One region of the Bradyrhizobium sp. UFLA05-108 genome, then DNA from elsewhere that is predicted to be linked to it. Evidence: riboswitches for the same ligand, from Rfam matches in the RefSeq annotation. Region 1 holds a riboswitch; each other region holds the start of a gene.
What was found. A riboswitch is a leader RNA that binds a small molecule or an ion and turns the genes downstream of it on or off. The one in region 1 is predicted to bind cobalamin.
Positions count from the first base shown of each region.

Region 2: it holds a riboswitch for cobalamin, as region 1 does, so the genes downstream of both, SO140_RS01955 (TonB-dependent receptor domain-containing protein) here and SO140_RS44895 (TonB-dependent receptor) in region 1, are expected to answer to the same signal.
Region 3: it holds a riboswitch for cobalamin, as region 1 does, so the genes downstream of both, SO140_RS01935 (energy-coupling factor ABC transporter permease) here and SO140_RS44895 (TonB-dependent receptor) in region 1, are expected to answer to the same signal.

Region 1 is NZ_JBANAZ010000135.1:794-8,692, reverse strand. Features, by position in the region: partial or broken gene SO140_RS44910 (TonB-dependent receptor family protein) at 1-1,918, shown strand, start outside; gene SO140_RS44905 (sialidase family protein) at 1,941-3,152, shown strand; gene SO140_RS44900 (TlpA family protein disulfide reductase) at 3,149-3,646, shown strand; cobalamin riboswitch at 3,782-3,982, shown strand; gene SO140_RS44895 (TonB-dependent receptor) at 4,476-6,521, shown strand; gene SO140_RS44890 (PepSY domain-containing protein) at 6,525-7,283, shown strand; gene SO140_RS44885 (HoxN/HupN/NixA family nickel/cobalt transporter) at 7,331-7,899, shown strand, end outside.
Region 2 is NZ_JBANAZ010000002.1:147,546-155,444, reverse strand. Features, by position in the region: gene SO140_RS01975 (LysR family transcriptional regulator) at 1-468, opposite strand, end outside; gene SO140_RS01970 (ring-cleaving dioxygenase) at 601-1,539, shown strand; gene SO140_RS01965 (alpha/beta hydrolase) at 1,539-2,192, shown strand; gene SO140_RS01960 (PepSY domain-containing protein) at 2,199-3,647, opposite strand; gene SO140_RS01955 (TonB-dependent receptor domain-containing protein) at 3,660-6,026, opposite strand; cobalamin riboswitch at 6,144-6,343, opposite strand; gene SO140_RS01950 (histidine phosphatase family protein) at 6,419-6,991, shown strand; gene cobT (nicotinate-nucleotide--dimethylbenzimidazole phosphoribosyltransferase) at 6,998-7,899, opposite strand, start outside.
Region 3 is NZ_JBANAZ010000002.1:139,550-147,448, forward strand. Features, by position in the region: gene SO140_RS01895 (precorrin-2 C(20)-methyltransferase) at 1-213, shown strand, start outside; gene cobJ (precorrin-3B C(17)-methyltransferase) at 210-944, shown strand; gene SO140_RS01905 (cobalt-precorrin-6A reductase) at 920-1,666, opposite strand; gene cbiE (precorrin-6y C5,15-methyltransferase (decarboxylating) subunit CbiE) at 1,665-2,846, shown strand; gene SO140_RS01915 (cobalamin biosynthesis protein) at 2,843-3,211, shown strand; gene cobM (precorrin-4 C(11)-methyltransferase) at 3,208-3,990, shown strand; gene SO140_RS01925 (cobyrinic acid a,c-diamide synthase CobB) at 3,990-5,300, shown strand; gene cobA (uroporphyrinogen-III C-methyltransferase) at 5,297-6,025, shown strand; cobalamin riboswitch at 6,074-6,293, shown strand; gene SO140_RS01935 (energy-coupling factor ABC transporter permease) at 6,331-7,008, shown strand; gene cobF (precorrin-6A synthase (deacetylating)) at 7,055-7,804, shown strand; gene cobT (nicotinate-nucleotide--dimethylbenzimidazole phosphoribosyltransferase) at 7,840-7,899, shown strand, end outside.

The DNA of each region.
Region 1 (7,899 bases):
GGTCATCTTCGACGATGGGTTTCCCGTCACTCAGCCTGACGGGCTGTCGCGCAGCGACCTCATCGACCCGCATGCCTATGGCGCCATAGACGTGATCCGGGGGCCATCGTCGGCTCTGTACGGCAACTACGCCACCGGCGGCGCGCTGAACTTCCGGACACGACCGGGTGCAACCATCAATGGAATAGAATACGGCACCGAGGGCGGAAGCTTCGGTTATCTCAACAACTACGTGACCGCCGGTCAGAAGGTCGGCAATTTCGAGGCGTCGCTGTTTGCGAGCGACGCACGCGGGGACGGCTTCATCCAGAATAGCTGGTTCAATACTCAGACCGTGAACTTTCTTGCCACCCTGAAGGCGACCTCTGATGACCGGCTCACGTTCAAGGTGATCAACAACGATTTGGCTGCGCGGCTGCCGATCAGGTTGTCGCTCAACCAGTTCAATCAAAACCCCTTCCAGGCCGGATGTGACGTGCCGACGACGCTCGGTTGTGGCACGGTCTCCTTGTTCAACAACGGCTTCAACGGACCCAAGACGGCGCAAACAGCTATCGTGGCCGGGCTCGGCCGCGACGACCGGCGGACCATCGTCGGCGGACGCTGGGAGCATGATTTCGACAATACGACTACCTGGCGTAATCAGTTCGTATTCGATGATCGCGATATCAACCAGCCGACTGGTTCGACCAGCGCGATCGGTGACTTTCCCTCCTACAATTACATGAGCGATCTGAGCAAGCGCGGTGAATTGTTCGGACTGGATTCGACGACGTTCGTCGGTGGCTGGTACAACACGCTCTCGACGACCAGCTATACCCGCAACGTGATGCCCGGTGGGAACGCCACACTCGGCCTGCTACAGAGCAGCCAATTCCAGTCGACGACCAACTACGGCGTCCGTGCGCGCGAAGAACTCAAGCTCACTCATTCGGTCACAGCGATTGCCGGGATCGGCTGGGAGACGACGAACCTGAACGGTGTCAATACCGCCTTCGGTTATCCGGTCGTGAACAATCCGGCCGCTGTCGTGCCAACGGTGACAAAAGCCGCCCCCCAATTCACCAACACTGCGCCTGAGCTCGCACTGGTCTACAGGCCGAGCAATGAATGGCAATGGCACGCCCGCGTCGCGACGGGTTACGGCACGCCGCAAGTCAGCAATCTTTTCGTGCTGCCCAGCGGCGCCCCAGGCAACAACACGTCTCTCAAGACGCAGGCCAATCTCGGCTACGACGTCGGAGCGGACTGGACACCCAACAAGGCGGTGAAAGTCAGCGCGACCGCCTTCTACGAGTTCTTCAGCAACGAGCTTGTATCACAGGCGACGCCCATTCCGGGCATCAGCTACACGTTCAACGCGCCGCGCTCGGAACACCGCGGCGTCGAGCTTGCTGCCCAATGGGCTTTCTGTGAGGGCTGGCAGCTTACGGCCGCCTATACCTATCTGGATGAAGTCTACACCGACTACACCGAGAGCATCAGCGGGTTCACTTTCAACCGGATCGGCAACAAGATCCCGGGAATCTCGCCCAACGAACTCACGGCAAGGCTGGGCTATGACGAGCTTCATGGACCGTTTGCCGGGCTCGGCGGCTTTGTCGAGGTCGTGTGGAAGGATTCCTTCTACATGGACAACGCCAATTTCCTGAAGGCGCCCGGCTACGATCTGGTCAACCTCAATCTGCACTACAAGACGGATCTCACGTCGGATTATCTCCGCCAGCTCAATCTGTTTTTCGAGGTGCGGAATGTGTTCGACAAGACCTACGTTGCGTCTGCGAACAACATCGCCAACACGGTCGCGGCAGGTGGCGTCCAGAACCCCGCCAGCGTGCTCGCAGCGACGCAAACAGGGTCAATTTACGCGGGATCACCGCGTGCCTTCATCGCGGGAATAAAGATCGCCTTCCGGTGATCTCTCAGGGAGGGACTCTTTCATGACGTATCGAATGGTGATCCTCGCCTTTGCACTGGCGCTCGCGCCAGGAAGCGCCATGGCGCAGATGAACCACAATCACGCTTCCGAAGCGGCCTGCGAGACGACCGGACTTCGGTGCGCGTCCAAAGTCACGCCCGCGTTCGGTCCCGATGGCACTTTGTGGCTGGCCTGGATGGCGGGCGGGCAGATCTCCGTCGCGCGTTCGAAGGACGGCGGACATACGCTGTCCGCCCCCGTTCAAGTCACGCAAGGTCAGCTCGAGCTGGATTGGGGACCCGACGCGCGTCCGAAGATCGCGCTTGATCGCAAAGGCGATATCGCCATCGCCTTTTCCGCTTTTCGCGACAAAGCCTTCAATGGTGAGGTCTTCTACAGTCGATCGACCGATGGAGGAAAGACGTTCGCTCCGCCGAGGCCGATCACCGACAATACGGAAAGTCAGCGGTTCGAAGCGCTCGGGTTCGACGCTGACGGCGCCTTGTTTGCGGCCTGGCTCGACAAACGCAATCGCGTTCCGGCTCAGCAGGTTGGCCGGAAATACGATGGCGCCGCCCTGTTCTTTGCGAATTCGAAAGATGGCGGGGCAACCTACGCGCAGGCCAGGATGGTGGTGGACAACACCTGCGAGTGCTGCCGGCTTGGTCTCGCGTTCGATCCGTCCGGACATCCGGTGATCGTCTTCAGGAATATATTCGAAGGCGGCATCCGAGATCACGCGATCGTCACGTTTAATGACCAGGGACGTCCAGGAGAGGTGCATCGCGTCAGCGAGGATGACTGGCAGATCGCCGCGTGTCCGCATCAGGGACCAAGCCTGTCCATCGCGCCTAATGGAACCTACCACGTCGTATGGTTCACGAACGGCAAGGTTCGCAAAGGCCTGTTTTACGCACATTCACTGGACGGCGGAAAAACCTTTTCCCAGCCGATGCCGCTCGGGCAGCCCAGCGATGCGCCGTCGCGCGCCTACGTGATGGCTGGACAAAAGGAAGTCGCTATCGTCTGGAAGGAATTCGATGGCGACAAATCTGCGGTGAAACTCATCCGATCGGAGGACGACGGCGCGACCTGGTCGAAGCCCCGCGTCATTGCGAGCACGTCGGATTCCTCCGACCACCCGCTTCTGGTTTCCGATGGCAGCCAACACTTCCTGTCGTGGATGACCAAGGCTGACGGCTACCGTCTCCTTGCGATCGAGGGCGAACAATGAAGCGCATATTCTTTGCGGCGGTTCTGCTACTCGCGACTCCACTGACGGCACCCGGCTCCGAGAGCCCGGGGCTGAAGCCCTTCACCAGAGGAAGCTGGCAGCAGATCTTGCGGGCGCACGCGGGGCGCCCGACGCTGGTGCACTTCTGGGGCGTGACGTGCGGGCCATGCAAGGTCGAGCTGCCGCAGCTCGGCGACTTCGTGAAGGAGTACCCAGCCGTCGATGTCATTACGATTGATGCCGACCTTGTCCCGAACTCCGACGCCGCGGCGTTGACGATGTTGAAGCAGGCCGGTCTTTCCCCTGCGGAGAACTGGATGTTTAGCGATGGTTTCGCTGAACGGATTCGATATGAAATCGATCCCACCTGGCAGGGCGAAATTCCCCGGACGATCCTGATTTCGCGCGACGGATCCCTCATGACCATCGAAGGCTCTGCCGAGCCGGCCGCACTCCGGGAATGGGTTGACGGGCAAGTGGCGCAAACCAAATGAGAGTCAGGAACTTACGCACCGAACCGGCGATCGACGGGAACGTCTTCGAGCGGATCGATGATCTTATCGGGAATCGGCGAGAGTTCGTCGTTACCAAACTGCTGTCGCAAGTCCTTGACTTCCACGCCGAACCCGTTTCACTGTGCGGGCGGTAGTGCCCGAGAGGGCTATTCAAGGGAATTCGGTGCGTCCTACCCGGACAATGCCGGAGCTGCCCCCGCAACTGTAAGCGGCGAGCCGACGACCATTTAATGCCACTGGGATCCGTGATCCTGGGAAGGTGGTCAAAGGCCGTGACCCGCGAGCCAGGAGACCTGCTACCAGCCGTGGTCATGCGCGAATGTGTCGGGCGGGGTGCTCCGGGGCATTGGTTACTCCATCGCTATCTGCCGCATTGGGGCGAAAGGCAGACAGTCACGGGGAACGTGCATGACGGACCAATTGTTCGCCGTCGGGCACAGAAGTGTTCAACACCCAGCTACTTTTGAAGCAGCCGTTCGGCTGCGCGCATTCGCATAAACTAAACTCATTCCGTAAGCATTGGCACAGCGCAGCGGCGCTGCCGCTTGGAGCGCTGCTGGCTCTCGCGCCTGCCCCACGCCTGGCATTCGCGCAAAACCCGCAGATTATCGGACCTATTGAGGTCGAGGCGCCAAGACCGCGGAACGCCGCGACGCATGTCAGCAAGAGGACAGACGCCGCGGCCAAGCGCGCGGCGCAGCAGGCCGGTTCGAAGCCCACACCGCGAGCGGCCGCCAGTCATGAGAACCTGGCAACGCCCCTCAACTCCAGTGCCGTGGCAACCAGCGCAAGCCGGCTCGGATTGACGGTGCATGAGACGCCCGCGAGCGTGGATGTCGTGAGCCGGCAACAGATGCAGGAACAGGGCTACCGTACCACGACCGAAGCCGCTCAAGGCGCCGTCGGCGTGCTGTCGGGCGATGCAGCAGGCGCGCCCGGCGGCTTCTCAATGCGCGGCTTCTCCTTTGGCGAGGTGTCCGTGCTTTACAACGGAATCTGGATTGGCCCGCAGAGCATCACCTCACGGGTGATGGATACGGCCAATCTCGATCAGGTCGAATTCCTCAAGGGGCCGTCCTCGATCATGTCGGGGCTCGCCGCGATTGGCGGCGCCGTGAACTATGTGAACAACCAGCCGTCCACAGGCCCGATCAAGAACCAGCTCGATGCTTCCCTCGATTCGCTGGGCACCTACCGGACTCATTTCGGCTCTGGCGGCAGCACGAATGTGCCGGGGCTCGACTATCGCTTCGACCTCAGCTCATCGAAGATCAACAGCTTCGTGGACGGCGACTACCAGCAGCTCAACAATGTTTCCGGACAACTGGACTACCGCGTCAACGAATCATTCAAGGTTTTCGGCGCGGTCGAATACCGGCGCGATGACGGACACGCCTATTGGGGAGCGCCTTTGACGACGACGGCATTTTCGGGAGCGTACTCCACTCACGGTGTCGTTGCCGGATCGGCGATCAATACGTTCGACGGCTCGGTACTCAGTCCTGTCACCGTCGACTCGCGCACGCTGACGACAAACTACAATGTGACCGACAATTCCATCGGCGCGCACGAAGTCTGGCTGCGCGGCGGGTTCGAATGGAACGTCCTCGACAGCGTTACGATCAAGAACCAGGCCTACGAATATGGCGCCAGACGCCATTGGTACGATAGCGAGACCTACGCCTTCAATACCGCGACCTCAATGATCGATCGTGATCGTTTCTTCGTCACGCACAAGCAGCGGGTCATCGGCGACAATACCGACGTCGTGTGGAACACGTCATTCTTCGGCATGGAGAACCGGCTCGCCACCCAGTTGTCGGTGAGCCGCAACGACATTCAATTTGCGCAGGAAGGGAATCCGAACACCTATCCAGCCGACTCGGTGACGGTGCTCGATCCCGATCCCGGCTTCTACGGCGTGCCGGAGCCCAATATCCGGAACAGCCGTCTCGACAATGCGGCGATCTCGATCGAGGACCGGCTCAAACTTACTCCGCTGTTCGCGTTGATCGGTGGGATTCGTGTTGATGACCTGACGTTATCGCGTAGCGGCGTCAACTTCGATGGCACTTTCCCTGCCGGCCAGCCGTTCACCAAGACCTGGAATCCCGTGTCCTACCGCGCGGCAGCGACCTTCGAGCCCATGAAGGGGCTGCTGCTCTACGGCATGTATGCGACGGCCTACGATCCTGCCGCAGCCGGCATATTTTCCGTCACCCCGGGGACTTCGCTGGAGCTGACGAGCGCCCGCATCTATGAGACCGGAATCAAGCTGATATCCGACGATAAACGCGCCGAAGTCGCGTTCTCGGCCTACGACATCACGCGAAACAACGTCTACGTCGCGCTCACGAATGCGGTCTCGACCCTCGCCGGCGAGGTCCACACCAAGGGTGTCGAACTGGCCGCCGCGGTCCGTCCAATCGACAATCTGAAGCTCTGGGGCAATGTCGCCTTCACGCAAGCGCGATATGGCGACTTCGACGTTTGGACGGGCAACACGCCCTCGAATGTCGCTCCCGTCATCATCAACGCGGGCACATCGTACCGGTTCAACGAATGGCGCTGGCCCGTCGAGATCGGCGGCTCAATCCGTCACGTCGGCCAACGCTATCTGTATGAGGATAACCTCACGGCCATGCTGGCCTACACGACGGGCGATCTCTTCGCCTTCGTCGATATCCCGGGTAGGGATCTGTGGTGGCAAGGATTGGAGAAGATGCGCGTGAGCTTCCGCGTCCGCAACGTCACCAATGCGCTCTATGCCGCATGGTCCGATCCGGGCTACCCGAATCAGGTCTATCTTGGCGCGCCGAGAACGTTTGAGCTCTCGGCGTCGGCAAAGTGGTGATCAATGCCAGTGCGCGCAATAGCAGCCGCTTTGCATCGCTGGTGGGGTGTTGCCTTCTGCCTATTGTTTGCGATGTGGTTCGCATCCGGCATCGTCATGCATTTCGTACCGTTTCCGGCGCGTTACGAACAGCCCGTGGCGCGCGATCTGGACATGTCCCATGCAAACATCGAGCAAATTGACTATGACCAATGGACTGTCGCACGCAATTTTGACCCTGATCGCCCACTCACGCGCATTGTGCTGAACGATGCGGACGGAACAGACATCTACGTCTCCTCGATGTCAGATAAAATAGTTCTGGTCACCACACGAAATGAGCGCGTGCTGAACTATCTCGGCAGCATTCCGCATTGGTTCTATGTGCCTGAGCTGCGGCATCACAGGCGCGTCTGGGCCAATTTGATGTGGTGGCTGTCGCTGCTCGCCACGATTGGTGCCGCGCTCGGTGGGTTCGTTGGCCTTGCGCGTTTCAGCAACGGGCAGGCCAATCGTGGCCTGCGCCGCTGGCACCACATTTCAGGACTGGTTGTCTCCCCAGGCGTTCTTGGCTGGAGTTTTTCCGGCTTCCTGTCGATGGATGATGGTTGGCTAGCGCCGGGCGGCAACAACTTGTTCCGAACGCTTCACATGCTTGATTTCTACCCATTTGGATCCCATCCAGGCCCTACGCACAGCCGTCATGGTCGGGCTCTGCATGTGCGGCTTTGCCTTCAGCTTGACAGGCGTGGGCTTGGCGCGGCGACGCTTGTGGAACGATGAACGTCCGTGATCAAACTCGTGCTTAGGCACCCTGCCGAAACAAGATCATGCTCACATATCTGAAACTTGCCATAGACGACGCATCGACTGCCTCGCGCAGTAGGATTATCGCACTCTATGCTTTCCTGCTGGCGCTCAATGGCCTCGCCTGGACCTGGGCCATCGTGGCGCTGTCCGATCGGCCAACGCTGCTCGGGACGGCCTTGCTGGCCTATGCGCTCGGCCTTCGACATGCTGTGGATGCCGATCACATTGCAACCATCGACAATGTCGTTCGCAAGCTGATGCAGGATGGCAAGCACCCGCTCGCGGTCGGACTCTTCTTCGCGTTTGGCCATTCCTTGGCGATTGCGGTGGCGGTCGCCGTGATCGCCGCGGCGGCGTTTGCGCTGCAAAGCCGTTTCCAGGACTTTAGGGCCGTCGGCAGCATCATCGGCACCAGCGCATCGGCTTTTTTCCTGCTGACGATTGCCGCGATCAACCTCGTGATCCTGCGCGACGTCTGGCGGAGCTTTCAGCGCGCACGGCGTGGCGAGAACGTCGGCGAGCATGAATTCGACATGCTCCTGTCAGGCCGTGGCCTGTTGTCTCGAATCCTGCGCCCTCTGTTCCGAAT
Region 2 (7,899 bases), on a different contig from region 1:
GCGCGCGATCAGGCTCGAGGATTCCAGATCGGCAATGCGCAAGGTGACATCGAGACCGTCCTGGAGCGGATCGACATTCTCGTCGCTCAGCACGAGCTGGATGCGAAGCTCGGGATAACGCTGCATGAACTCGGCAATCGCCGGCCCGAGCCGAAGCGTACCGAACGACATCGGTGCATTGACCCGCAGCAATCCGCGCGGTGTAGCCTGCGACTGAGTGACGGCATGGTCCGCGGCCTCGAGCTCGCCGATGATGCCCAGCACGCGCTCAAAATAGGCTTGGCCGTTTTCGGTCGGGCTGACGCGGCGCGTGGTGCGGTTCAAGAGCTGCACGCCGAGCTCGTCCTCGAGTTCGCCGACATATTTGCTCACCGCGGATCGCGACAATCGCAGCGCCCGGCCCGCTTCGGAAAAGCTGCCGAGCTCGACCACCTTCGCAAAGGCCCGCAGGCCTGCCAGCTTGTCCATTCCGGCACCGTTTCAATTGTCGCCATTTCATAGACAGTGATGCCATGAAACGCCAGATTGTCTTTGAAATGGAGCGGAACGATATTTCCAGCATGACGAGCCGATAGGGCTCACACGCAATGGAGACAAGTTATGGCCGGCCTTCACCACGTCACCGCGATTTCCGGTAACCCGCTGAGGAACCTGAAGTTCTACAGAGAGCTTCTGGGCCTGCGGCTGGTCAAGAAGACCGTGAATTTCGACGATCCCGGCACCTATCACCTCTATTATGGCGACGAGAGCGGCACCCCCGGCACCATCCTCACCTTCTTCCCTTGGGAGCATGCGGCACCGGGCCGGGGCGGCGTCGGCCAAACCCAGCAAACCGCTTTCCGCGTACCTGCACGCTCGATCGGCTACTGGACCCATCGCTTCATCGAGAAGGGCGTCGCGCATGAGGCGCTGGAGAAGCGGTTTGGCGAGAGCGTGCTGTCCTTCACCGACCCCGACGGCATGAGCCTCGCTTTGGTCGGCGTCCCCGGTGCCGAGAACGAGCGCGCCTGGAGCAACGGCGACGTTCCGACCGAGCACGCGATGCGCGGCTTTCACGGTGTGACGCTACTGCTCGATGATGCCGCCAAGACCGGCGCCATCCTCACCAATGTGCTCGGCTTCGAGGCGGCCGGCGGCGAGGGTTCGATCAGCCGCTATCGTTCGCCGAACTCAGCCGGCGGCATCGTCGATATCTATGAGGCCAAGGGCTTTCTGCCCGGCCGCATGGGTCGCGGCTCCGTGCATCATATCGCGTTCCGTGCCGCTGACGATGCGACTGAGGCGGAGATGGCGCGTAAGCTCGTGACCGAGCACGGCATGCAGCCGACCGAGCAGAAGGACCGCAACTACTTCCGCTCGATCTACTTCCGCGAGCCCGGCGGCATCCTGTTCGAGATCGCCACCGACATTCCGGGCTTTGCCGTGGACGAGCCGCTCGCCACGCTCGGCGAGGCCTTGAAGCTGCCGCCGTTCCTGGAGGCACATCGCAAGGACATCGAAGGCGTGCTGGCCCCGCTGGGCGATGAGGAGGCGGCGTGATGAGCCAGCTCTCTTTCATCCACCGCTTCGAGAAGGGCACGCGGCGCGATCTTGCGCCGCTGCTGCTCCTGCACGGCACGGGCGGCGACGAGAACGACCTGATCCCGCTCGGCCGCATGGCCGCCCCTGACCGTGCGCTGCTCTCGGCGCGCGGACAGGTGCTGGAAGGCGGCGCGCCGCGCTTCTTCCGGCGGCTTGCCGAGGGCGTGTTCGACGAGGCCGACGTGGTGCGCCGCGCGCATGACCTTGCCGACTTCGTCGATGCCACACGCAACGAGTACGGCATCGCGGCGCCGGTGGCGCTTGGCTATTCCAACGGCGCCAACATCGCGGCGGCCATCCTGCTGCTTCGACCGCAAACCCTGCGCGGTGCCGTGCTGCTGCGCGCGATGGCGCCGCTGGCAAGGCCGCCCCAGGCCGATCTTGTCGGCAAGTCGGTGCTGCTGCTTTCCGGCCAGCACGATCCGATCGTCCCTCCCGGCAATGTCGGAGGCCTTGCCAGGACTCTCGCTGCATCTGGCGCGCGCGTGGAGAGCCGCGTGTTGCCGGTCGGCCACCAACTCTCCCAGCTCGACGTCAATCTGGCGCGCGAGTGGCTGGCCGAGGAAGGATTGTCCGACGGCTCACGCCGCAACGAAGCCGCGAACGCGTGAGGTCTGTCACGGCCGCAAGATCCCGGCGCCGATTGTGTAACGCAATCGGCGCCAGCCGATGACAATGCCGGTGAGCGAGAACACGAAGCCGAGGGCACACAAGCCGACGATCAGAACGCTACGCACGTGCGCATGCGCCAGCAGAATGGGAAAATCCAGCGTGTGCAGGGCGCTGTAGAGCCAACGATAGACCCGTCGCGACGAATCCAGCTTTTGCAGCACTACGCCGTTCGAACCGTCGATGTCGAACCAGACGTCGCCGCATCGCGTGCGGTAGACGGGTCCACCCGGCAGCAAAGACGATGCAGGATACTCATCGGTCGCACTGACCGGTGCTGGAACGCCACAACCGTCCCAAAGACGCTCGGTCACTCCTGAGATATCGCGAGGATTCAGGAATGGCTGTTGCTCGTCCGGTTTCGAATCCCCTGCCCTGACCAGGATCTGCCTGTCGAGACCGACGCGGTCGCGCCGGTAGAAGCTGCCGTTGAAGGCGAACCACTCGACCTCGCGGGTCGATGGTGAGATGGGCGGCCAGTTCACCGTCGCAAGCGCGGACCAGTCGGGCACCGCAGAGGCGATATTCGCTTCGGCTTGCGTCAACTGCCCGCGTGAGAACAAGCGCCCGTGGTCCATGGACAGCCAGCCACTGAAGATCCAAGTCAGCACGAAGATCGTCGCCAAGAGCCCGATGACGTGATGCAGGGCATGCCAGCCGCGATAGGGTGAGCGCATTCGCCCTTTTTCAAGCCTGAACCGCGCGATGCCCAGCGCAGCGCCAAGCACGGCTGCGATCAATGCGAACAGCGAGAGGCTCCAGACGACCCCGTCCCACAGCGACCAGTTGCGCCTCAGCACAGTCGGATAGATCCAGTGCACGACGCTGCCGATGAAATTCCATCCGCGCTCGCGCCGCATCGTATCCAGGACGATCTCGCCCGTGACCGACGATACGTAAAGCTCCGTCCCATCAGCGTCGGCGAGTGCCACGCGGAACAGCGGCCGATGCCGATCGAAGCCGTTTGGCACGCTCCATTGATCGTACTCGGCAAGCGCGACGACCGACGCGCGGGCAACATCAAGCCCGCGCCGTGGCGCATGATCGGTCGCGATGGCAAGTGCAACGTCCGGCGATGTCACGGCGGCGTCGGCGCCGTCCGTTGCGCGGATTGCATGCGACCGCGAAGGCCCCATGACGACGTAGACTGGACCGTCGCTCCGCCGGATCAGCCGCACGCGCGCAGCGTCGGACAGTCCGCTCGCCGCGACGGCGTCCGACGGCCCAATCCCCGCAGCCACGTTTCCCAGTGGTGCGAGACTTTCGACGCGTTCCGCTTCACTCAATGAAGGAAACGGAACGAAGTGCATCACGATTCCGCTTGCGAACCACATCGCAAACAGCAGGCAGAACGCAATTCCAAGCCAGCGGTGCAGCAGGATCGTCGCGCCCATCATGCGATCATCACCTTACCACTTGAACGCGGCGGAGATCTCATAGGTGCGCGGCGCGCCCAGCAGAACCTGATCGGGGTAGAACGGATCGCCCCAGACCGCATAGCGCTTGTCGGTGATATTGCGCACGCGGAACGTCAGACGCGTCTGCTCGACGGCGGCGAAGACCGATTTCGGGATGTCGACGAATGCGTAGACGTCTGCGATCGTGTAGGCGTTCAGCGTCACGGTGTTCGCATCGGTGTTGTAGCGATCGCCGACGTGACGTCCGACGACGCCGAGCTCCACCGGCCAAGGTGTGAGGAAAGGTGTGAAGAAGCGATAGGATGCGCCGGCATTGGCGACGATGCGCGGCACGTTTGGCGGCGTATTGCCGGAGAACGAGCCACCGGCAAAATTGTAGTCGGCATAGCGTGCATCGACATAGGCGATATTGCCCCACAGCCGCATGGCGTCCGTCACGCGCACGGCACCGGCGAGCTCCACGCCCTTGGACTCCTGTCGCCCGGCAATGTTGAGCTGCATGCCGCCGGCGGCTGCATAGACGTTCTTGCGCAGGATGTCGTAGGCCGAGAACGACCATTCTGCCCGATTGTCCCAGAACAGATGCTTGACGCCGGTCTCGTAGGTGCGCGAGGTCGTCAGGTCGAGCGGCTGCGTTGGTGCGAGCAGGAAGATGTTGTTGGCCGAGACGTCGGCGCCGGTCGCATACTGGCTATAGAAGGTCAGGCCGGGCACCGCTTCCCAGGTGTAGCCGATGCGGCCGGTCACCGGCGCCCAGTCCTTCGAGAACGGGAAGCCCGCCTTCTCAAGACCGCCGACGTTGGTCGAATTGCGGTCGAGCCCGATATGCTCGACGCGCAGGCCGCCGATCAGCGCGAAGCTTCGGGTGATCTTCAGCCGGTCCTCGAACGACAATGCTTCGTTGTCGATGCGCGCCGTCTGCTGCTGCGTCGTGAGCGGGCCATAGTAACCACGCGCGGGATCGACCAGCGTGACGAGATCATGCGGGAAATTCGCCGCGCCCGGCCGGACGAAATCGAGATCGCTCGCGGCGAAGGTCGTCACCAGGCGATTGTCAAAACCTGCGATATTCGCATCCCAGGTCAGGTCGGTGACGTTGCCGACCAGCCGCTGGCTGTGCGCCACATAGAAGCGCTCGCGATCGACCAGGTTTGAATTGGCGTTGAACGCCTCGACCTCGTTGTTGAACCACGTACGCTCGGCACCATAGCCATAGGTCTGGCTCTTCAAGGTGAGGCCCTGCGCGAGCTTGAGCTCGAAGCCGCCACGCAGCCACACCTCCTGCGCCGCGTTGCGATTGTCGAGCACATTGTAGTTGGTGTTGAAGGTGCGGTCGTCGATCGTGACGGGGCCGAGATTCGACCCGTTGTAGTTCGAGACGTAGCTGCCGGAGACGATGCCGGCTGTGGCGTGCGACCCGCTGTAGGCGATCGGCACCAGCGGAACGCCCCAATAGGCCTTTGAGCGATCCTCCCTGTATTCGATCGCGCCCCAGAGCTTGAGATTGTCCGAGACGCGATAGTTGAGCTGGCTCGATACATCGAGCGTCTTGGTGCTGGTGTCGTCGGCAAAGCCATTGAGCGAGGACCGGCTGACGTCGAACCGATAATCGAGACCCTGCACATTGGTGCTGCCACCGGAGCCGTAATAGCTGCGGTACGAGTTCAGCGAGTCGTACGAAAAGAATGCCTCGTTCTGGACCGGCCCGGTGTGCGGCTGCTTGGTCACGAAATTGACCGCGCCGCCGCTGGCGCCCTCGCCTGACATCAGCGAGGCCGGCCCCTTCAGAACCTCCACCGCTTCCAGATTGGCCGTGTCCATGATGCGCGAGGTCATGTTCTGCGGGCCGATCTTGATGCCGTTGTAGAGAGTATTGATCTGACTGTTGGTGAAGCCGCGCATCGAGAAGGCCGAAGGCTCCGCCGGATTGTCGCCGGCGGTCACGCCGACCGTGCCCTGGGCGACGTCCGAAACGGTCCGGTAGCCCTGCTCTCGGATCGTCTCGGCCGAGATCACCTCGACGGTCGCGGGCACCTCACGCGCAGTGAGGCCGAGACGCGAAGCGCTTTCAGCCACTGCATTCGTGTTGAGTGGTGTCTGCGTCGCGTGAACGGCCGGCTTTTGCGAGGTCACGGCGGTCGCCGTTCTGTTCGGCGCCGCGCGCCGGGCGCTTCGCTCATTGCGTCCGCCCGGCTTGGCCGGCTTGCGGCTTTGGTCGGCCTGGCGGACCTCGACCGGCGGCAATTGCTCGCGGACTTGCTGCGCAACGGCTGCGGAAATATCGACGAAGATGAACGGCGTGAGAATGCTGGACGCGCGCAGGAATTTGCGCGGGTAGCCGGTGCGGGCGGAAGACATGGTTCGGACCTCGGTATGACGTCAGTGGCACGTCACAGCGAACCAAGTCTCAACCTTCGGCGCAGTTCTCGCCTCCAGCTAAGCCAAATGTCTGTACTCCCCGACCGACATCTTCGCGTGTGACCACGGCTGACGGCAGGTCTCCTGGCTCGCGGGTCGTGACCTCTTCGCCGCCTTCCCGGGACCGAGAGCCCAGTGGCTTGTGACGAAGGATTCTCCGCTTACAGTTGCGGGGGCAGCTACGGCATTGGGGAAAATCCCCGCACCGCATTCCCTTTTCATCCCCGGATGGGGAAACCGTCGCGAGCATCTATGATTAGGAGCGACAGAGAGTCAATGTGCTGGCCGCGGCATTCTTGTCGCAGCGGTGCAAACGTCTGTGGAGATGCTGAATGGAGGGGAACACCTTCCTCTGGTTGGTGAGACATGCGGTCGTCGATGGCGTCGCGGGGACGATCCACGCCATGGATGCGCAGGCCGACCTCAGCGACCGGACGCGTTTGGACGCGTTGCGACGGTGCCTGCCGCAGGGGGCCGCGAGCTACGCGAGCCCGGCACGACGGACCGTCGACACGGCACACGCGCTCGGGCTCGATCCGATCCTCGTGCCCGGGTTCAGCGAGCAGGATTTTGGCGAATGGACCGGACGACGTCACGACGATCTCGCCGCCTCGGGCGGCGAGCCCTACGCGCAGTTCTGGGCCAATCCAGCGCACGCGAGGCCGCCGGGCGGCGAAAGTTTTGAAGATCAGATCGCCAGAACCCGTGAAGGCCTTCACCGCATCGAAAGAGGACCGGCGGTCCTCGTCGTCCATTCCGGCACCATCCGCGCTGTGCTGTGCATCGCGCTCGACCTCGCCCCGGAGGCGGCGCTGCGCTTTGCGATCGAGCCACTCTCGCTCACCCACATCGACCGGCTCGCGAACGGCTGGCGCGTCGTCTCGGTCAATCAGACGATCGTTTGAGTGCTATCAGGAGGGACGATCCGGAACATTGGCCTGCGCGAACGTCGCCATGCCATTGTGCAGGGCGCAGGCGAGCCGCACCAGCGGCAGCGCGATCGCGGCGCCCGATCCCTCCCCGAGCCTGAGATCGAGGCTGACCAGCGGCTGAACGTTGAGCGCGCGAAGCACCAGGCGATGACCCAGTTCCGCCGACTGGTGCGACGGCAGCAGGAACGGTTGACATGACGGATTGAGGCGCGCGGCCGCCAGCGCAGCAACCGACACGATGAAGCCGTCGATCAGGGTTGGAACACGCCGCTGTGCAGCCGCGATGATTGCGCCGCAGATCGCCGCGATTTCGAGGCCGCCGACTGCGCGCAGGACCTCCTCCGCAGACGCGCCCGTCTTCGTCAGGCCATGCCGTGCAAGCGCAGCGTCGATCACGCGCGCCTTGCGTGCACGCCCTGCGGCATCGACACCGGTGCCGCTACCGGCGATCTCGTCGGCGCTCACCCCGAGCAGGCTCGCCGCGATCGCCGCCGACGCCGTGGTATTGCCGATGCCCATCTCACCGAGGATGAGGAGATCAGGCTGCTTCGCCGCCGCACGCGTCACAGCGCGCTGTCCGCATTCGAACGCAAACACCAGCTCCGCCGGCTCCAGCGCAGCTTCCACGCTGAAATCGCGCGTGCCGCAGCGCGGCTTGTCCGCGACAATCCCCGCGACCACCGACTGTGCCAGCGAGCCGGCATCGACGACCTCGAGACTTGAGCCCAATTCACGCGCCAGCACCGAAATCGCAGCGCCGCCGGCGGCGAAATTCGACATCATCGCGATCGTGACTTCCTGCGGATAGGCGGAGACGCCCTGGGCGACGATGCCGTGATCGCCGGCAAAGACGATGATCGGCACGCGCGCGGCGCGCGGCT
Region 3 (7,899 bases), on a different contig from region 1:
GCGCTCGTCATCATGAAGACCGGTCGCAATCTGCGAAAAGTGCGTCGCGCGCTCGCCTCCGCCGGCAGGCTCGATGATGCCTGGCTGGTCGAGCGCGGCACCATGCCTGGTGAGCGCGTTGCGCGGCTCGCCGATATCGACGAATCCGACTGTCCTTATTTTGCAATCGTGCTGGTGCACGGGCGGGGACGGCGCATGGACGCCGGCGAATGACGGGAACGCTGACCATCGCGGGGCTTGGGCCCGGCGACGAGGCCTTGGTGACGCGGGAGGTTTCTGCTGCGCTCGCGGCTGCGACCGACGTCGTGGGCTATGCTCCCTATGTCGCGCGTGTTGCGCCCCGCGATGGCCTGACGCTGCACCCCTCGGACAATCGCGTGGAGCTTCAGCGCGCGAGCGAAGCGCTGCGGCTTGCAGCGGAAGGACGGCAGGTGGTCGTGGTGTCGTCCGGCGATCCCGGCGTGTTCGCGATGGCGTCGGCCGTATTCGAGGCGCTTGAACAGACTCCAGAATGGCGGGAACTGCCGATCCGCGTGCTGCCCGGCGTGACCGCGATGCTGGCCGCCGCCGCGCGCGCGGGCGCGCCGCTCGGCCATGATTTTTGCGCGATCAATCTCTCTGACAATCTCAAGCCATGGCCATTGATCGAGAAGCGCCTGCGACTCGCGGCGGAGGCCGATTTCGCCATTGCGCTCTACAATCCGCGCTCGGCGAGCCGGCCGGAAGGCTTTGGCCGCGCGCTCGCGGTGCTGAAGGAGGCGGGCTGCGGCGAGAGGCTGGTGATCTTCGCCCGCGCGATCAGCGCGCCGGACGAGCGGATCGAGACGGTCGCGCTGAACGAGGCGACACCGGAGATGGCCGATATGCGCACGCTCGTGATCGTCGGCAATTCGCAGACGCGCCGTGTCGGCCGTTGGGTCTATGCACCGAGGCAGGCCCGATGACCGAGCCACGCCATGACTTCGGCTACGCTTTCTACCCGCAGCCGCTCGGGAAGTCGCGGCCGTGCGATCATGATGACGGGCAGGCTAAGGGCGCGGGCCGCGTCGATCTTGGCGCGCGCGCCTTCGCCGCCGGAATTGCGGGCGACGATCCATGCGATGCCACGCGACCGCAGCAGCTCAACCTCGCCCTCGAAGGTGAACGGCCCACGCGACACGATGATTTCGGCTTCGAACGGCAGCGTCGCCTCGGAAGGATCGACGAAGCGCAATGTGTAGGTGTGCTGCGGTCTCTCGCCAAACGGGGCGATATGCTGCCGGCCGATCGCGAGGAAAACGCGCGCCGCCTCCTCGGGCAGCGCCGCGACAGCGGCGGCGAGATCCTCGACCTCGATCCAGTTATCGCGCGGCGCTTTCATCCAGGGCGCGCGTTCGAGCGCGATCAGCGGTGTTTGCGTTTCCTCGCAGGCCAGGGCCGCATTGCGGCTCATCTCAGCGGCAAAGGGATGCGTGGCGTCAATGACGTGCGTGACGCCTTCTTGCCGGATGTAATCCGCAAGTCCGCTCACGCCGCCAAAGCCGCCGGTGCGGATCGGCAGGGGCTGTCCGGCAGGCACGCGGGTGCGACCGCCATAGGAATAGATCGCATCGACGCCGGCGCGCGCGATCTCCGTGGCGAGCGCATTCGCATCACTCGTTCCGCCCAGAATGAGGGCGCGCATCATGGCTGATCCCTGGCTGACCATCATCGGTATCGGCGAAGATGGCCTTGCCGGCCTCTCCGAGGCAAGCCGAAAGGCGCTTGCCAGGGCCGAGACCGTGTTCGGCGGCGAGCGCCATCTTGCGCTGGCAGGCATAACCGATCGTGGCCGCCCGTGGCCAGTGCCGTTCGATGCGGATGTCGTGCTGGGCTGCCGCGGCCGGCCCACCGCGGTGCTCGCGTCCGGTGATCCGTTCTGGCACGGCGCCGGCGCCAGCCTCGCAGAGAGGCTTCAGGCCGGTGAGTGGATCGCGCATTCCGCGCCGTCGACGTTCTCGCTTGCCGCGGCGAGGCTGGGCTGGCGGCTGGAGAATGTCGTCTGTCTCGGATTGCACGCCGCGCCGTTCGAACGCCTGGTGCCGCATCTCGCCAATGGTGCGCGGATTATTTGCCTTGTGCGCGACGGCAAGGCCGCCGGCGATCTCGCGAAGTGGCTGACGGAACGGGGCTGGGGTGCTTCAGCACTGTGGACTCTCACCGCGCTCGGCGGCCCGCGAGAAAACATCAGAGCGCATCGTGCAGACGGTTTCACGGCGGAAGCCGGCGACAGCCTGATCGCGGTCGCGCTAGAGACAAGGGGCCTGAATGGCATTCCGCGCAGTTCCGGACTTGCCGACGATCTCTTCGCGCATGACGGCCAGATCACAAAGCGGCCGATGCGCGCGCTGGCCTTGTCCGCGCTGGCGCCTCGACCCGGTGAATGCCTCTGGGACATCGGCGCGGGCTCCGGCTCGATCTCGGTCGAATGGGCCTTGTGCGGCGGTTCGGCGATTGCGGTCGAGGCGCGCGAGGACCGCGTTGTAAACATCCGGCGCAATGCCACGGCACTCGGACTTGCACACAAGATCACCGTCATCGCCGAACCTGCGCCCGGTGCACTGGTAGGTCTGGCGGCGCCGGACGCCGTGTTCATCGGCGGTGGTCTCGACGCCGCGATGTTCGATGCTATCTGGTCTCGCATTGGGTCAGGTACGCGGCTGGTGGCCCATGCCGTGACGCTGGAGACGGAAACGTTGCTGGTGGAGCTTTACCAGCGCCATGGCGGCGACTTGATGCGGGTCGAGATCGCACATGCGGGCTCGTTGGGGCGCTATCGCTCCTGGGAGGTGGCGCGGCCGGTCGTGCAATGGAGCGCGGTGCGATGAGGGTCGCAGGGCTCGGCTTCAGGAGCGACGTCACGCTTGCCGCGCTGCGCGAGGCGCTTCTCGCCGCCGGCGGTGTGGAAGGTTTAGCGGCTGTCGCAACCGTCAGCGACAAGGCGGACAGCGCCGCGCTGAAGCTGCTCGCGGGCGAATTCAACGTGCCGATCAAGGCCATTTCCGCCAATAAGCTCGTGGGCATTACGACGCCGACGCAGTCAGGCCTCATCAAGGAAAAATTCGGCACCGGATCGGTGGCGGAAGCCGTCGCGCTCGCGGCAGCGGGCCGTGATGCGCGCCTGATTGCGACGCGCGTGGTCTCGCAGGACCGGACCGCGACCGCGGCGATTGCGGAGGGAGACGGCGAATGACCGTGCATTTCATTGGAGCAGGGCCGGGCGCCGCCGATCTCCTCACCTTGCGCGGGCGCGACCTGATCGCAGCCTCACTGGTTTGCCTTTATGCGGGCTCGCTCGTGCCCGAAGGCGTTCTGGTGCACTGCCCGAAGGGCGCCCGGATCGTCAACACGGCGCCATTGTCGCTCGACGAGATCATCGCCGAGATTGCCAACGCGCACGCGGAAGGCAAGGATGTCGCGCGGCTGCATTCGGGCGATGTTTCGATTTGGTCGGCGATGGGTGAGCAATTGCGCCGCCTGCGCGCGCTCGGCATTCCCTTCACCGTCACGCCGGGCGTGCCGTCCTTCTCGGCGGCCGCCGCAGCGCTGGAAGCCGAGCTGACCTTGCCGGGGCTTACGCAATCTGTGGTGCTGACGCGTACGCCAGGCCGGGCGAGCGCGATGCCGGAGGGCGAGAAGCTTGCTGCGTTCGCCGCGACCGGCTCGGTGCTTGCCATTCATCTGTCGATCCATTTGCTCGACAAGGTGATTGCGGAGCTGACGCCGCATTATGGCGCGGATTGTCCGGTGGCGATCGTCTGGCGCGCGAGCTGGCCGGACCAGCGCATCGTGCGCGCGACGCTTGCCACGCTCGATGCGGCTGTCGGCGCCGAGCTCGGGCGCACCGCGCTCATCCTGGTCGGCCGGACACTCGGCTCGGAGGAATTCTCAGAGAGCCGCCTTTACGCCGCGGACTATGACCGCCGCTACCGGCCGGTCGGGCCGGCGCCGCGTTTTCCGGAGGAGTCGTGATGCCTGCGGGTTTCGTCATCTCGGCGCCGGCTTCCGGTGTCGGCAAGACGACGCTGACGTTAGCGCTCGCGCGCGCCTATCGCGATCGCGGACTCACTGTGCAGTGCTTCAAGAGCGGCCCCGATTACATCGATCCTGCTTTTCATGCGGCGGCCACGGGGCGTGCCTCCGTCAACATCGATAGCTGGGCGATGGATCGCGCGACGATCGAGCATCTCGTCAGCCGCGGTGCGAACGCCGATCTCGTGCTGGCCGAGGGTTCGATGGGCCTGTTCGACGGCGTCGCCGCGCGCGGCGTCTCGGGGACGGGCGCCACCGCCGACATCGCGGAGATGATGGGCTGGCCGGTGCTGCTGGTGATCGATCCGTCCGGCCAGGCCCAGACGGCGGCCGCGATTGCGACGGGCTTGCGGGATTTCCGCAGCGGGGTGGGTCTCGCCGGCGTCGTGCTCAACCGCGTCGCGAGCCCGCGGCATGAGGACCTCGTGCGCCGCGCTTTGGCCGATGCGGGCATTGCCGTGTTCGGCGCGCTGCCACGCCACGCCGAGATCAGCGTGCCGAAACGGCATCTCGGCCTGGTGCAGGCGGAGGAGCAGACGGAGATCGGTCGCCTGATCGATGAGGCCGCGCGCTTCGTCGGCGAGCACGTCGATCTCGACGCCGTGCTCGGCGCGGCATCTGCATGGACATCGCAGCCAATCACGAATCGGGTTAACGTCACGCCGCCAGGCCAGCGCATTGCGCTAGCGCGCGACGCCGCGTTCTCCTTTGTCTATCCGCATATGCTCGAGGCTTGGCGTGCTGCCGGTGCGGAGATCCTGCCGTTCTCGCCGCTCGCCGATGAGGGACCCGATGCAAGCGCCGATGTGTGCTGGCTGCCCGGCGGCTATCCGGAACTGCACGCCGGCCGTATCGCCGCGAATGCGCGCTTTCGCGAGCGCTTGCGCGCCTTCGCCGAGACGCGGCCGGTCCACGGCGAATGCGGCGGCTACATGGTGATGGGCGCGGCCTTGACCGATGCCGACGGCGCGCGGCACGAGATGCTTGGCCTCTTGGGCCTGGAGACGAGCTTTGCCAAGCGCCGCATGCACCTTGGCTACCGTCTTGCCGAGCTCGCAGCGCCAATGCCGGGACATCAGCCCGGCGCGCGCCTGCGCGGTCATGAATTCCACTATTCGACGATTCTCGCGCAGCCTGATGTATCGCTTGCGATCGTGCGTGACGCGACGGGCGCAACCGTCGCGGAGACCGGATCGCGACGCGGATATGCGACGGGCACCTTCTTTCATTTGATTGCGGAGGACCGGTGAGCGGCTTCGTCTCCTTCATCTCCGCCGGCCCCGGCGATCCCGAGCTTTTGACGCTCAAGGGCGCGGCGCGGCTGCGCGAGGCCGACGTCGTGCTCTATGACGATCTCGCTTCCGGCACGATCCTCGAGCTTGCCCGACCCGGCGCCAATCTGGTGGCAGTCGGAAAACGCGCCGGCCGGCCCTCGACCAAGCAGCAGCACGTCAACCGCCTGCTGGTCGATTATGCGGCGACCGGCGCGCGCGTGGTGCGGCTGAAATCCGGCGATGCCGGCATCTTCGGCCGGCTCGAGGAAGAGATCGAGACGCTTCGGGCGTCGGGGATCGGCTACGAGATCGTGCCCGGCGTCACCTCGGCCTGCGTCGCGGCGGCGCAAGCCGGCATCCCCCTGACCCGGCGGAATACCGCGCGCCGGGTGCAGTTCGTCACCGGGGCCGACGTGACCGGGCAGCTTCCGCAAAATCTGAACTGGACGGCGCTGGCCGACCCGGATGCGACGACGGTGATCTATATGGGCCGGCGCACGTTCCCGGAACTGGCCACCAAGCTGATTGCGCAGGGTCTTTCGCCGGAAACGCCCGCGCTGTTTGCGGAATCCCTGGGCCGCGCCGACGAGCGGCTCGTCCGCACCACGATCGCAAAGCTCGCCGAAGAGCTCGCGCAGGCCGTGCCCGCGACCACCGCCGCCGTCATCCTGTTTGGCGCACTAGCGGGAGAATCGTCGTGATGATGTCCGCAGTTGCCGTTCGACCCTTGACGCCCGGCTTGCGAAAGAGGCACACAAGAGGGGCATGGTGCTCGATGCGGCGCAAAGCGCCGGAGCATAATCGGGAATGGGGGTGGGCGGACCCAGTTGCGGCGCCCCAAACCCCAGCCGCCCCCGCGACTGTAAGCGGTGAGGGGCTCCGATCCGCCACTGGGCCGCAAGGCTCGGGAAGGCCGGAGATCCCCTTCGATCCGCGAGCCAGGAGACCGGCCCTGCACGTTTGGACGCCAAGGCCGTCGGGTGTGACGGCAGGAAGGACTTGAACCATGCATATCGAACCAGGAATCGTGACGGGCGCCAAGCTCGTGTTGAGTTACGCAACCGGCATCGCCACTGGCGGCGTTGCGCTGAAGCTTACGGCGGAGACCGTGCGCGAGCAGGGCGTCAGCTCGTTTGCGGTACGGACGGCTGCGACCACCGCGCTGGTCTTCACCTTCTTCGAGATCCTGCCGCACTTCCCGGTCGGGGTTTCCGAGGTGCACTTCATCCTCGGCTCGACCCTGTTCCTGCTGTTCGGCGCGGCGCCGGCGGCCCTTGGTCTCGCGCTTGGTCTCTTGCTGCAAGGCTTGTTCTTCGTGCCGACCGACCTGCCGCAATACGGCATGAACGTCACCACGCTGCTGGTGCCGCTGTTCGCGATCCAGGCGCTCGCGACCCGCATCATCCCCCGCGACACGGCCTATGTCGACCTGCAGTATCGTCAGGCGCTGGCGCTCTCGACGGCGTATCAGTCGGGCATCATCGCCTGGGTTGCGTTCTGGGCGATCTATGGCGCGGGCTTTGGCGCTGCGAACCTCGCCAACATCGCGACCTTCGCCGCGTCCTATGCGCTGGTCATCGTGATCGAGCCGCTGGCCGATCTCGCCGTGCTGGCGCTGGCAAAATCGCTGCGTGGCGTCACCGCGCCCGGCCTCGTCACCCCGCGCCTGCACAACGCGGCGTAGAGATGAGCTGAGGGGCGGCCGTTCATGGTCGCCCTTCACACTCGTGATGGTCACGCTCTCCCTGATAGGTATCGGTTGCGGCGATCCCGAGCAGCTCACGCTTGCCGCGATCCGTGCCATCAATGCGGCAGATCTCGTGCTGATTCCGCGCAAGGGGACGCAGAAGTCCGATCTCGCCGACCTGCGGCGGACGATTTGCGCCGATGTGCTCACCAACAAAGAGACGCGTATCGCGGAGTTCGACTTGCCGGTGCGTGACGCCGGCGAAGCTGACTACCGCAAGGGCGTCGACGACTGGCATGGTGCGGTTGCTGCGACCTGGTCGCAGGCGATCGCGGGACATCTCGCACATGATGGCCGCGTTGCGTTGCTGATCTGGGGCGACCCGTCGCTCTATGACTCGTCCCTGAGGATCGCGCGACGGCTTGATCCTTTGCCCGCGATCGAAGTCATCCCCGGCATCACGTCGATCCAGGCGCTGTGCGCGGCGCATGCGCTGCCGCTGAACGATATCGGCGCGCCTTTCCTGGTCACGACAGGGCGGCGACTGCGCGAAGGCGGCTGGCCTGACGGAGCCGACACCGTGGTGGTGATGCTCGATGGCGGCACGGCGTTTCAGTCGCTCGATCCGCAAGGCCTGCAGATCTGGTGGGGCGCCTATCTCGGCATGCCCGATCAGGTCGTCATGTCGGGTGCGTTGGCCGAGATCGGTCCGCGCATCGTCGCCGCACGGCAGGAGGCGCGCGAACGGCACGGCTGGATCATGGACAGCTACATTCTCAAACGCAGCGTGTGACGCGACCGCAGTCGCGTGAACGGAGGCAGGACGACATGCTCCCCAATTGGGTTTACGAGAAATGCCCGGGTATCTCGACCTCGCACCGCGAGGCG